Hoeflea sp. 108: one gene and its partner. The protein of the gene in region 2 interacts with the protein of the main gene of each other region in a pairwise test. Links are inferred from orthologs where the notes say so. Each region holds a gene or a part of one and is shown on either strand. Other genes may lie near its edges. The genes, in order: B015_RS0121080 and B015_RS0109020.

The links.
Region 1: the proteins of B015_RS0109020 (region 2) and B015_RS0121080 interact in binary tests that used the Escherichia coli proteins (3 or more experiments, as listed by UniProt). The link is inferred for Hoeflea sp. 108 from one-to-one orthologs.

Annotation. Positions count from the first base shown.
Region 1 is NZ_KB890024.1:4,242,064-4,248,856, forward strand. The notes cover bases 3,813-6,612. They hold B015_RS0121080 (BolA family transcriptional regulator), read left to right. Parts: upstream 3,813-4,961; coding sequence 4,962-5,264; downstream 5,265-6,612. Other genes in these bases: cobS (cobaltochelatase subunit CobS), read right to left, coding at 3,813-4,082; B015_RS0121075 (J domain-containing protein), read right to left, coding at 4,199-4,816; B015_RS0121085 (metalloregulator ArsR/SmtB family transcription factor), read left to right, coding at 5,328-5,672; B015_RS0121090 (arsenate reductase ArsC), read left to right, coding at 5,679-6,209; B015_RS32720 (MIP/aquaporin family protein), read left to right, coding at 6,221-6,612. Also shown: B015_RS0121060 (esterase-like activity of phytase family protein), read right to left, coding at 169-1,188; cobaltochelatase subunit CobT, read right to left, coding at 1,185-3,083; more of cobS, read right to left, coding at 3,096-3,812; more of B015_RS32720, read left to right, coding at 6,613-6,793. UniProt on the Escherichia coli protein: Transcriptional regulator that plays an important role in general stress response. Has many effects on cell morphology, cell growth and cell division. Acts by regulating the transcription of many genes, including dacA (PBP-5), dacC (PBP-6), ampC and mreB.
Region 2 is NZ_KB890024.1:1,878,404-1,885,328, forward strand. The notes cover bases 1,642-4,573. They hold B015_RS0109020 (ABC transporter permease), read left to right. Parts: upstream 1,642-2,466; coding sequence 2,467-3,681; downstream 3,682-4,573. Other genes in these bases: B015_RS0109015 (ABC transporter substrate-binding protein), read left to right, coding at 1,642-2,358; B015_RS0109025 (ABC transporter ATP-binding protein), read left to right, coding at 3,678-4,573. Also shown: B015_RS0109005 (MFS transporter), read left to right, coding at 1-507; more of B015_RS0109015, read left to right, coding at 1,450-1,641; more of B015_RS0109025, read left to right, coding at 4,574-4,616; B015_RS0109030 (ABC transporter permease), read left to right, coding at 4,613-5,368; B015_RS30675 (hypothetical protein), read right to left, coding at 5,396-5,695; B015_RS0109035 (DUF2165 domain-containing protein), read left to right, coding at 5,694-6,188; B015_RS0109040 (sodium-translocating pyrophosphatase), read left to right, coding at 6,386-6,925.

The DNA of each region.
Region 1 (6,793 bases), 2.4 Mb from region 2 along the record:
GGGGACCCCTCGCTTTTTTTTGCGCTGTGTGCGGCCGACGCTCCGCACCGTGGTCGGCGCTGATTTTCGACGGCCTGTGCGGCCGGGATTGCCCCCCTTCCCATTTGTGGGAGAGGTCAAGACTTGGGTATAGGTAGCGTCCCGCACCGGGGCTGTAATCGGAAAAACTCAATCCCCGTGCAGGATGAATTCCAGGTAGAGATTGCGCTGCAGGATCGAGTGGTTGTCGTCGGAGATGATCGACACCATCTGGGCCCCGTCAGGGCGCTGCCAGACGTCGAGACCTTCCATGTTGTCGATCTGGTAAGCCATGTTGGCCTCGAACAGCACGGGGCCGTCGGCGACCTTGCCCTTGGCGATGGTTTCCGAGCCGATGCGCCGGAGCCGCATCTTCACGCCGGAGGCCATGGAGAAGCTGCGTTCGAGCAGCAACAGGTCGCCATCGGGCAGGAAGGCGCCGTCGGTGATGTCGAAGTCGCCGGCGCGGCGGACGGTGAAGACGCCCTTGTCGGGCCCTTCGAGCACGGCTGCGAAGATGTTGCCCGCCTTGTCGAGGCTCTTTTCGGAAACCACGACGAGGCTGCCCTTCTGGGGAGAATAAGCCACCGTCTCGAAGCCGCGGTTCATGCGCAGCTCATTGCGCGGCACGAGGAAGTCGAGTTCGCGGAACGCCGCCTTCATGTTGCCCGGCTCGATGCGGAACTGGGCGACGCGATGGGCACCTTCGAAGCCGACAGTGGCTATGCCATCCCTGACGGCGAGGCTCTCGGCGTCGGCCAGCCATTTCTTCTGGATGAAATTGCCCGAGGCGTCGACCATCTGCTCCATGCGGAAATTCGCGATAGCCGTGGGTCGCATCGCAGCATCACGCTCGACCGTGCCGAAGAACCAGAAGCCGGTGTCGGCGACGCCGATGAAATCACTGCCCGGCTTGAGGAAGCGAAAGGCGGACAAGGCGCCAAGATTGCGCGATGAAGAGGTGAGTTCGAGCCCGCCGACGAATTCGAGTGGGCCGAACATCGTCTCATCACGGCCGATGTGGAATTTGGTGATAGGCCGGGCGGATATCTCGATCTGCTCGACGGGCGGGCTTTCGGCAACGGAAGATGCCGTCAGCGACGCCGACAGCGCAAGTGCTGCCACCGCAGCCAATGCCAGTTGTCGCAGCCGGGTGACCGCAAGGATCATCCGGCGCGCCGGAAGCCGCCACGGCGCGTGTCGCGCGCGCTGACCTCGTCGAACAGCGAGGCAAGCTGTTCGGTCATAGCACCGGCCAGTTCCTCGGCGTCGACGATGGTGACGGCGCGGCGATAATAGCGCGTCACGTCGTGGCCGATGCCGATGGCAAGCAGCTCGACCGGCGAGCGCGTCTCGATCAAGTCGATGACGGCGCGCAGATGGCGCTCCAGATAGTTGCCCGGGTTCACCGACAGTGTCGAATCGTCGACCGGCGCACCATCCGAGATCATCATCAGGATCTTGCGCTGCTCGGGCCGGGCGATCAGGCGCTGGTGCGCCCACAACAGTGCCTCGCCGTCGATGTTTTCCTTGAGCAGGCCTTCGCGCATCATCAGGCCGAGATTGCGCCGCGAACGCCGCCATGGCGCATCGGCGCTCTTGTAGATGATGTGGCGCAGGTCATTGAGGCGGCCGGGGTTTGGCGGCTTGCCGTCCTTCAGCCACTTCTCGCGTGCCTGCCCGCCCTTCCACGCACGCGTGGTGAAGCCGAGGATCTCGACCGAGACGCCGCAGCGCTCCAGCGTCCGCGCCAGGATGTCGGCGCAGGTGGCGGCAACCGTGATCGGGCGACCGCGCATCGAGCCGGAATTGTCGAGCACCAGCGTGACGACCGTGTCGCGGAACTTGGTGTCGCGCTCCTGCTTGAACGACAGCGGCTGCATCGGATCGATGACGACGCGCACGAGGCGGGCCGGATCGAGATAGCCCTCTTCCAGGTCGAAGTCCCAGGAGCGGTTCTGCTGCGCCATCAGGCGGCGCTGCAGGCGGTTGGCCAGACGGCCGACCACACCCTGCAGATTGGCGAGCTGCTTGTCGAGGAAGGCGCGCAGACGGTCGAGCTCGTCTTCGTCGCACAGCTCTTCCGCACCAACCGTCTCGTCGAAGGCGGTGGTGAAGACCTTGTAGTCGATTTCCTTGGGCAGGTTGGCGAAGGGATTGTCCTGGCGGCGGGCTTCGCCCGGCGTCTCGGAATCCGTATCGTCATCGTCGGCCATGTCCTCGGCGGTGGCGTCGGACGCCTCCATCTCGCCGGAAGGATCCTCGTCGGCGGAAGCCTCGGCCTCGTCGGACTGCGACTGGTCGGAGCCGGAATCGTCCTCGCCGCCCTCCTCGCTCTGCTCCTCGCCCTCGGGCTGGTCGTCGTCCTGGTCCTCGTTGTCCTCGGTTTCCTGGTCGTCGCCCAGTTCCTCGGCCATTTCGAGCGATGCCAGCATCTCACGCACGACGCGGGCAAAGGCTTGCTGGTCGCTCAGATTGCCGGCCAGATGGTCGAGATCGGCGCCGGCCTTGTCTTCGACCCACTTGCGCCAGAGCTCGACCATGCGCTGGCCGCTCTTGGGCACCGGGCGGCCGGTCAGCTTCTCGCGTACGATCAGTGCCAGCGCTTCTTCGAGCGGCGCTTCCGACTGCTCGGTCACCTCGGCGAGATTGGCCTTGGCGTATTTGTCCTCGAGCATCGTCGAGATGTTTTCGGCAACGCCGGCCATGGCGCGGCTGCCAATCGCCTCGACGCGAGCCTGCTCGACCGCGTCATAGACGGCGCGAGCCTGCTTGCCCTCGGGCGCCAGCTTGGCGTGGATGCGATTGTCGTGGCAGGCGCGCTTCAGCGCCATGGAATCGCCGAGGCCGCGGGTGACGGCGATGTCGAAGGCGGTGGCCTTCTTCGGCAGTTCGGGCAGGCGGGCACGGTTGCCGGCGAGTGCCGGCCGCTCCTTGGCGAACGCCACCTCGAACTCGTTGTCGCCTGAGATCGCGCGCATGCACACTGTCATCGCGCGCTTGAAGCTGTCCGCCTCAGAGCCCGTCTTGGATTTGTTGCGCGTGTTGTCGCCCGGCCCCGCCATTTGAGCCCGTTCTTATCCCAGCACGACGTTGGCGGAGGACTCCGGCAGGTCCTCGCCGAAGGCACGCTGATAGAATTCCGCCACGACCGAGCGTTCGAGCTCGTCGCACTTGTTGAGGAAGGTCAGGCGGAAGGCCATACCGACGTCGCCGAATATCTCGGCGTTTTCGGCCCAGGTAATGACGGTACGCGGGCTCATGACCGTCGACAGATCGCCATTGACGAAGGCCGAACGCGTCATATCGGCAACGCGGACCATCTTGTTGACGATCTCCTTGCCCTTGGCGTCGCGATAGTGCTTGGCCTTGGCGACGACGATGTTCACTTCGTTGTCGTGCGGCAGATAGTTCAGCGTCGTCACGATCGACCAGCGGTCCATCTGCGCCTGGTTGATCTGCTGGGTGCCGTGATAGAGACCGGTGGTGTCACCGAGGCCGACCGTGTTGGCGGTGGCGAACAGGCGGAAGGCCGGGTGCGGACGGATGACGCGGCTCTGGTCGAGCAGGGTCAGTCGCCCCGACGATTCGAGCACGCGCTGAATGACGAACATCACGTCGGGGCGGCCGGCGTCGTATTCGTCGAACACCAGCGCGACATTGTGCTGATAGGCCCAGGGCAGGATGCCGTCGCGGAATTCGGTGACCTGCATGCCTTCCTTGACGACGATGGCGTCCTTGCCGACGAGGTCGATACGGCTGACATGGCTGTCGAGGTTGACGCGAACGCAGGGCCAGTTAAGGCGGGCAGCGACCTGTTCGATGTGGGTCGACTTGCCGGTGCCGTGGTAGCCCGACACCATGACGCGGCGGTTGTAGGCAAAGCCCGCGAGGATGGCCATCGTGGTGGCCTTGTCGAACAGATAGTCGGGATCGACGTCTGGCACATGCTCGCCGGCGGTCGAATAGGCCGGTACGACCATCTTCGAATCGAACCCGAAGGCTTCTTTCACCGACACCGTCGTGTCAGGCAGGTTGGCAATGTCGCGATCGACCTTGTTCATGACGTCTCCACGCGCGAAGCCTCAGCTACGCTGGCAATCGAATTTTTCTTCGGGGGCGGTCTTAAAGCCTTTTCCAGCCAGAGGAAAGTTGGAAAAAGGCCGCGACCGCGGCTGGCTCAACACAATCCCGCTTGCTTGAGCACGCGATAGGCCTGGAGCACGTCCCTGAAGCGGTCCTCCGACCCGCGATCACCGCCATTGGCGTCGGGGTGGTGGCGTTTCACCAGTTCCTTGTAGCGCGCCTTGATGTCGGCTCCGGTGGCCCTGGAATCGAGCCCCAGCGTATCCAGCGCCTTGGCCTCCAGCGGCTTTGCCTTGCGCTGGCGCGGCGTCCCGGCCCCTGTGCCGAACACGTTGTGGGGGTCGCGCATGCGATTGTAGTAGCCGGCGCGGCCCGAGCGCTGCTGGGCAAAGTCCGGTGCCGAGCGGGCTGTGGCAGAGCCGTTGGAACCGATGGTCCAGGTCGGGCGATGCCCGGTCAACGCTTCCTTCTGGAAGCGCGCGATGTCGCCGTCGGCGAGCCCGGAGAAATAATTGAAGCCCTTGTTGTACTCGCGCACATGGTCGAAGCAGAACTGGAAATACTCGCCCTCCCTCATGCGGCCCACGGGCGCGCGGTGGGTGCCCGCCTCCTTGCAGCCATCCCACTGGCAGATCGGCGCGCGCGACTTCACCTCCGCTTCCGGATCGGGACGGACGCGGATCTTGTCGAAATATTTCGAGTTCGTCTTCATCTGATGACATTTACCGCCGTATCGAGCGGCGAAACAAGAATTGACATTTCCAGGATGATCGCCCTAACCCCTGATTTGCGGCCCAATTGTGCCCGAAGGCTGTGATTGGTGGCGGCAAAGACACATGTGGTGAAAGGTGAGCCCGATGTCCATACAGACGTCCATCGAAGACAAGCTCAACAAGGCGTTTTCGCCCGAGCGCCTTGCGGTCATCAATGAGAGCCACCTGCATGCCGGCCATCACCATGTCGACGGCGGCCATCATGCTACCTTCGACGGCTCCGGCGAGACCCATTTCCGCATCCGCATCGTTTCACCTGCATTCGCCGGCATGAGCCGCATCGACCGCCACCGCGCCGTCAACGACGCGCTCTCGGCGGAGCTGAAGGCCGGCCTGCATGCGCTGGCCATCGAGCCGGCGGCCCCGGGCGAAGCAACCCGCTGGTAGGCTTCTGACGGGCCGACAGGCACCTGTCATCCGCCCGTCACATATATCCATCAATCTGGATATATGGATGCAAACACGACGATAGACGCGCTGGCCGCGCTGGCCCAGCCGACGCGGCTCGAGGCCTTCCGCCAACTGGCGGCGGCCGAGCCCGGGGGCATCGCCGCCGGCGAACTGGCGCGCCGGCTTGCCGTTCCGCAGAACACGCTGTCAGCCCACCTCGCCGTACTGGCCCGAGCCGGCCTTGCCAGAAGCGAGCGCAACGGCCGCTCCATCGTCTATCGCCCCGACCTGCCGGCATTGCGTGGCGTGCTCGCCTTCCTGCTCGATGATTGTTGCGGCGGCAGGCCGGAAGCCTGCGCGCCCCTGCTTGCCGAACCAACCCCCTGCTGCATTCCGTCGAAGTGAGACCCCATGACCCACAGGCCTTTCAACGTGCTCTTCCTGTGCACGGGCAACAGCGCCCGTTCGATCCTTGCCGAGGGTATCCTGCGCAAGGACGGTGCTCCCGGCTTCAACGCCTTCTCCGCCGGCAGCCAGCCCAAGGGCGCGGTCAATCCGTTCGCCCTGAAGGTGCTCGCAAGCTACGGCTACCCATCCGACGGCTTCAGGTCGAAGACCTGGGACGAGTTCGCCGCCGAAGGCGCGACGCAGATGGATTTCATCTTCACAGTCTGCGACGACGCAGCCGGTGAAGCCTGCCCTGTGTGGCTCGGCCACCCGGCCAATGCCCACTGGGGTATCGAGGACCCGAGCCATGTCGAAGGCACTGACATCGAAAAGGAGGCAGCCTTCGTCACTGCCTTCAAATACATGCGCAACCGCATCCAGGCCTTCATTGCCCTGCCGATCGCAAGCCTCGACCGCATGGCACTGGCTTCCCATCTCGAAGAGATAGGAAGAATGGACGGCGCGACCGGCAAGGCCGGCGGCACGGCAAGGTGAAAAGCGGGCCAATGCTGCGCCGGCTCCTGGCCGAGACGCTTGGAATGGCATTCCTGCTTGCGACCGTCGTCGGATCGGGGATCGCGGCAGTGCAATTGTCAGGCGGGAGCGCAGCGCTTGCATTGCTCTGCAACGCAGTCGCCACCGGAGCCATTCTCGTCGTCCTGATCACCGTGCTGGGGCCGGTGTCGGGCGCCCATCTCAACCCGGCGGTCAGCCTGACAATGGCGCTGGAGCGGCGCCTCGCATGGACGGCGCTCGGCCCGTACGTCGCAGCACAACTTGTCGGCGCGGTCCTCGGAGTGGTCGCCGCTCATATGATGTTCGAACAGCCCATGCTGCAGCTGTCGACAACTGGCCGGACAGGTCCCGGCCAGTGGCTCGGAGAAGCCATAGCCACCTTCGGTCTCCTGCTCACCATTTTCGGCTGCATAGCGCGAGCCCCGAAATCGACGCCCCTTGCCGTTGGTTTGTACGTTCTGGCAGCCTACTGGTTCACTTCGTCGACGTCTTTTGCCAATCCGGCGGTGACCATCGCACGCAGTCTGACCGATACCTTTGCCGGCATCGCGCCCACCGACGTA
Region 2 (6,925 bases):
CTGATGACCTTCATCATGACCGGTGCGCCGCTCGCCATGGTCGGCTGCGGCTTCTCGCCCGACGAGGCGACTTTGGGCATCTCCTGGCACGTCATGGCGATGTTCGGTCCCAGCTTCTTCACCGGCCGCATCATCCAACGTTTTGGTGCTGAGCGCGTCGTCGCCTTCGGCCTCTTCCTGCTCATCGGCTGCGCCATCGTCGCGCTGTCGGGCATAGCGCTCTGGCAGTTCTGGACCGCGCTCATCCTGCTCGGCCTCGGCTGGAATTTCGGCTTCATCGGCGCCACAGCGATTGTGTCGACGGCCTATCGCCCGTCCGAGAAGAGCAAGGTCCAGGGTTTCCACGATTTCGTGCTGTTCGGGACGGTGGCACTCGCTTCACTGATGTCGGGTGCAGTCTACAACGCCTATGGCTGGGAGACGCTCAACTGGGTCGTCTTCCCGATCTGCGTCATCTGCCTGGCGGCACTCGCAACGCTCTCGATGGCGCGCCGCCAGCCCTCCTGAATTTTCCCAAGGGAAGCCGGGAGAGTTGATCGGATAGAAGGTGCATCTCGCCGTCTCCGGTGATTGCATCAATCGGCGTTGCACCGGCTTCCGCGTCTTTGACTTGGCCCGTATAAGTAGTTGCCAACACGCAGCTCCTCTTCGAAAGGCGTCTGATGCAAAGAACGCGCTCTCGTAGGTTTTTCTTGTTGTTGCTGATCATATGCGTAGTGGCGGGGGCTGGGATCGCCTATGCGACAATCAGAATTGTTCACCCCACCGAGCTCGCATATTCGGCCGTACTAAGTGACAGCCTAGACTATCAGTCCCCCACCAAGCGGGTCATCATTGAGATGTTTTCCCCGGCCGTTCCTGCAGAGGTCAGGAAATACTGCTCAATGGGTGGTTTTCAACTCCGGGCCGCAGTCTGGCGAGATGTCTCTCTATGCCAGCGGGACGATATGTCCGACGCCGATTTCGACCTTCGCAACAGCTACTTCCGCACGCGTGTGGACGATGACTACAGTCGGTTCTACTGGACGGTCACCGAAGTGGTCGGGAAGGGAGCGCTAGCCGGCTTTGCAGTGTGGGCCTTCGCTCTACTGCTCTTCGGGGCCTATAAATGGGTGATGCGCGCCCCAGCGCACACAGCTTCCTAGCCGCCGTCTCAGTTGATCAACAGCCTGCCAATGCGACACCCTGGCACTTGACTAAGCACCCCCGGCCGCAGCGAAGCCGCTGCCCTGAACAGGCGCTATAGCCATCAAGTAGCAAGCTCTACGGGACCATGACAGGCGGCGCTCCTGACAAGACGTTGTCGGGAGGATGTCCTCCCGATTTTCTTTGATATTCAAAAAAATATTGCGCAGCCCCGGCGCATTGTGAAACCGTGTGCCCCGACGGAAGCTGGGTCGCCATGCTCATATGCGGCCACCGAATCCGAGAATGAGAAGGGGCTTCACCATGTACAAGATATCAATCGCCGCAGCAGTCATCGCGCTTGGCCTGGCCACGGGCGTTGCCAACGCCCAGGTGGTCGTGTCTTCCAAGATCGACACCGAAGGCAGCGTGCTCGGCAACATCATCAAGTCGGTGCTCGACGCCAACAACATCGCCACAACCGACCGCATACAGCTCGGCGCGACACCAGTGGTGCGCAAGGCGATCACAGCAGGCGAGATCGACATCTATCCCGAATACACCGGCAACGCTGGCTTCTTCTTCGAAAAGGCTGACGATCCGGTCTGGAAGGACGCCGCCAAGGGCTTCGAGACCGCCAAGAAGCTCGACTATGATGCCAACAAGATCGTCTGGCTGTCGCCGTCGCCGGCCAACAACACCTGGGCGATCGCGCTGCGCAAGGACGTCGCCGAGACCAACAAGCTCGCCACCCTCAGCGACTTCGGCAAGTATGTCGCCGGTGGCGGCACTGTCGTGCTGGCTGCGTCGTCCGAGTTCGTCAATTCGGCGGCAGCTCTGCCGGCCTTCCAGACGACCTACGGCTTCACGCTCAAGCCAGAACAGCTGATCACCCTGTCGGGTGGCGACACCGCTGCCACCATCGGCGCAGCCGCCAACCAGACCAACGGCGCCAACGCCGCCATGGTCTACGGCACCGATGGCGGCATCGCGCCGTCTGGTCTGGTCGTGCTCGACGACGACAAGGGCGTGCAGCCTGTCTACCAGCCTGCGCCGATCATCCGCGAAGCGGTGCTCAAGCAGCATCCGGAGATCGAGACCCTGCTCAAGCCGGTGTTCGAGAAGCTCGATCTCGTCACGCTTCAGGAACTCAACGGCCGCGTTCAGGTCGGCGGCGAGCCGGCCAAGGCCGTCGCCGAAGATTTCCTGAAGAAGAACGGTTTTCTGAAGTAAGCTTCCCTGGTGCGCCCCATGTACAGCGCCGCGCGTCCTTTTCGGATGCGCTAAGGACGCTGTAGGATAAGGCAATCTGTGCATGGCCCCGAAATCGGTTTCGGGGGCATGCGTCAGGGGGCGCGTCTCAGGAACTGGGGACGCATCGCAGTCGTGAGCATCAGGTTCGACAAACTGGGCGTGTTGATTGCCGCGATTGCTGGTTATGGCGCCTTCGTGGCGCCATTTGCCACTTTCCGGGCCAACCGCATCGTCGCGGGTGAGCCCCGCTCAATCCTCGAGGCCTTGCCGCAGCCATTGGGGCTTCTGCTGCTCGGTATTCTTGTCGCGGCAGCACTTGTCGCCTTGTTTCGCACGCCGCTGGTTCTGCGGCTGGCCGCCGGCGTCTCGGCTCTTGTTGCGCTCGCGGTCCTGGTCGGCGTCGCCGGCGCCTATCTCACGCCCGAGGGTAACACCTTCGCCCGCGTCTCGCCCGCTTCGGGTTTCTGGATCGCAATATTCGCGTTCACGCTGCTGCTTGCCGACGGCCTGACCCGGCTGCAGCTTTCTCCTTTAGGTCGCGTCGCCGTGCTTCTGCTCACTGCTGCGGCCATATGGGCGCTGCTGGCTTCCGGTGGATGGGACAGCCTGTCGATCCTAAAGGAATATGGAAACCGCGCCGACAGCTTCTGGAGCGAGGCAAGGCGCCATGTGACGTTGGCCCTCGGTTCATTGATCGGTGCCGTCGCCGTCGGCCTGCCACTCGGTATCTTCTGCCATCGCGTCGAAGCGTTGCGGGCAGGGGTGCTGAACACCCTCAACATCATCCAGACCATCCCGTCGATCGCCCTGTTTGGCATCCTGATCGCGCCGCTTGGCTGGGTCGCCGCCAACATTCCGGGCGCTGCCGCCATCGGCATCAGGGGCATCGGCGTCGCGCCCGCCTTTGTTGCGCTGTTCCTCTATTCGTTGCTGCCTGTCGTCGCCAACACGGTGGTCGGCCTTGCTGGCGTCCCCAGTGCCGCCAACGATGCGGCTCGCGGCATGGGCATGACCGGCCGGCAGCGGCTGACTGGAGTTGAATTCCCGCTCGCCTTTCCGGTCATCCTGACCGGCATCCGCATAGTGCTCGTCCAGAACATCGGTCTTGCCACGATTGCCGCCCTCATCGGCGGCGGCGGCTTTGGTGTCTTCGTCTTCCAGGGCGTCGGCCAGACGGCGATGGACCTCGTCCTGCTCGGTGCTGTGCCGACAGTGGCGCTGGCCTTTGCCGCCGCCATCCTTCTCGACGCGGTGGTCGAAACCATTGCGACCCGCAAATCCACCGAGGTGGCTGCCGCATGATCGAAATCGAACACATCACCAAGCGCTACGGCGAGACATCAGTCGTCGACGACGTCTCCATGGTCATCCAGCCGCGCACGATCACGGTCATCGTCGGCACGTCGGGCTCCGGCAAGACCACGCTGCTGCGCATGATCAACCGCCTGGTCGAGCCGACATCGGGAACGATCAAGCTCGACGGTACGGACAATCGCTCGCTGCCTGGCCCGCAGCTGCGCCGCAGCATCGGCTACGCCATCCAGGGCAATGGCCTGTTTCCGCACCGCACGGTGGCGCAGAACATCGCCACTGTGCCGGTTCTGCTCGGCTGGGATGCCGCCCGCATCAAAGCCCGCGTCGATGAGCTGTTGTCGCTGCTGCAACTCGATCCCTTGGCCTTTGGTCCGCGTTATCCGCACGAACTGTCGGGCGGACAGCAACAGCGTGTCGGCGTCGCCCGTGCGCTCGCGGCCGAACCCAACGTGCTCCTGATGGACGAGCCCTTCGGCGCGCTCGACCCCATCATCCGCACCAAGGCGCAGGAAGACCTGCTCGCCATTCAGAAACGTTTCGGCACGACCATCGTGCTCGTCACCCACGACATGGAGGAGGCCGTGCATCTCGGCGACCGCATCGCGGTCATGGATGCGGGCAAGCTCGTGCAATACGCGACCCCGGCCGAAATCCTCGCCCGGCCGGCCAATGGTTTTGTCGAGACGCTGATCGGTGCGTCCGACCGTCCGTTCAAGCTCTTGTCTCTCGGTGAAGTGCGCGACGTCGTCGAGCCGGGCAGGGCTGACGGTAAGGCGATCGACGCCGAAGCCACCCAGCGCGACGCTCTGGCCGAACTGCTCTGGTCCGGCCGCTCGGCAATGCCTGTCGTCGGCGAGGACGGCCGGGCGCTCGGCCGCGTGACGGTCGACGAGCTGCTCAAGCGCGCCGCGAGGCCTGTATGAAGGCCTGGGTTCCCACTGCTCTCAGGCTCATCCTGCTTGCCGTTTTGGTGGCGTTTCTTGTCAATCCGGCATGGTTCGAACCGGTTTTCAAGCCGCTGACGCAGAACGGCGCGCCGGCCATCTACAATCAGGGCAGCCTGATGTCGCTGGCCCTCCAGCACCTGCGCACGGTGGCCATTGCCACCGCCGCGGCTATCGCCGTTGCCGTTTCGCTCGCCATCCTCGTCACGCGTCCCGCCGGTGCCGAGTTTCTACCGCTGTCGCGCAGCCTGGTGAACATCGGCCAGACCTTTCCGCCGGTTGCGGTGCTGGCACTGGCGGTCCCGGCAGTCGGTTTCGGCGAAAAGCCGACCCTGATCGCGCTGTTCCTCTACGGATTGCTGCCGATTTTCGAGAACACTCTGACCGGCCTCACCACCACGCCCGCCAATGTCGTCGAGGCCGCGCGTGGCGCCGGCATGACCGGCTGGCAGCGCCTGACTCAGATCGAACTGCCGCTGAGCCTGCCGGTCATCCTCGCCGGCATCAGGCTGTCGGTGGTCATCAGTCTCGCCACTGCAACCATCGGTTCGACCGTCGCGGCTAAGACCCTCGGCGAGGTCATCATCGCAGGCCTCCAGTCCAACAACCTCGCCTTTGTGCTGCAGGGCGGCCTGGTCGTGGCAGCACTTGCCGTGCTGATCTACGATGTCTTGTCGGCATTGGAGCGCATGGCTGCCAGGCGCATGGGGCAGGTGCCTGCGTCAGCCTGAGGTAAATCCTTCTTTGACGAGATTGCCCTAACGCCCGCGCATCGGATGGTCGAGCGTAATCTCGAGCCGGCTGCTGCCGGCAGAAAGCACCCAGCGGCGCCTCAGTATGTAAAAGTCGGCGTCTCCGACTGAAACGATATCGCCTGTCTGGCAATCGCCGGAAATCCCCGCGCTGGCAAGCAATGAGGTTAGTCCCTGCCTGTCGGCGTAAGTTTTCGCCGAGGCTGTCAGGGAAATGGTCGCCGCCTGGCCTGTTGCGCCTTTGGCGCGACTCGCTTCTTCATTTGCGGGATGCCCCGATACTTGCTTTTCAGGAGATCTGGCCATGACCTTGCGTCTCTCTAAGATCGTGATGTCCCTTTGCCTTGCGGCATTCGCCTTCCTTGTAGCCTTCGGCAACATCACTGACTACGGCTCCAATTTTGCCTTCGTCCAGCACGTTCTGAGTATGGACACCACCTTCCCGGGCAATGCGCTTATGTATCGCTCGATCACCAGCCCCGCGCTGTGGACCGCCGGCTACTGGCTGATCATCTTCGGCGAGGCGCTCACCTGCGTGCTGTTCCTGATCGCAGCCCTCAGGCTGTGGCAGGCGCGCCATGGCACCGGCAAGGAGTTCAACGACGCCAAGGGCTTTGTCGTCATCGGCGCCACCATGGGCTTTCTGGTCTGGTTCCTCGGATTCATGGTCGTCGGCGGTGAGTGGTTCGCCATGTGGCAGTCGAGCACCTGGAACGGCCAGGAGGCCGCCTTCAAGTTCTACATGACGATGTTGGCCGTGTTGATCTTCGTCAACCAGCCGGATCACGATCTCGCTTGAACTGAATTTGTTGTTTGCGATCAGCTTATTCGGGGCAGGCGGCGAAAGCCGGGACAAAAGCTTGGCGATGTCTTGACGTTCGCTGCCCTGTTTCGGATGGTTGGCGGGAGCGGGGAAGCCGCACATCAAGGCTTGCCTGCCTCATTCACTCGCCCGGGGAGGGGAATTCCGGGCACAATCAGGGAAGAGAATTGGCAATGACAATGCTTTACGTGGTCATCGCCTGCGGCCTGCTTTCTGTCCTTTACGCCATTTGGGCGACGCAGTCGGTGCTCGCATCCGACCAGGGCAATGCACGCATGCAGGAAATCTCTGCTGCCATCCGGGAAGGTGCGCAAGCCTACCTCTCGCGCCAATACACAACCATCGCCATCGTCGGCGTCGTCGTGTTCCTGCTCGCTTGGTGGCTGCTTTCCGCAACCGCGGCGATCGGCTTTTTGATTGGTGCAGTTCTTTCGGGCGCCGCCGGCTTCATCGGCATGCATGTTTCGGTTCGCGCCAATGTGCGCACGGCACAGGCCGCTTCCAACAGCCTGGCTGCCGGCCTCGACATCGCCTTCAAGTCGGGTGCCATCACCGGCATGCTGGTGGCTGGATTGGCCCTGCTTGGCGTTTCCGTCTACTACTGGGTCCTGACCGGCCCGATGGGGCATGCTCCGGCCGACCGTGCAGTCATCGATTCGCTTGTGGCGCTCGGCTTCGGCGCTTCCCTGATTTCCATCTTCGCCCGCCTCGGT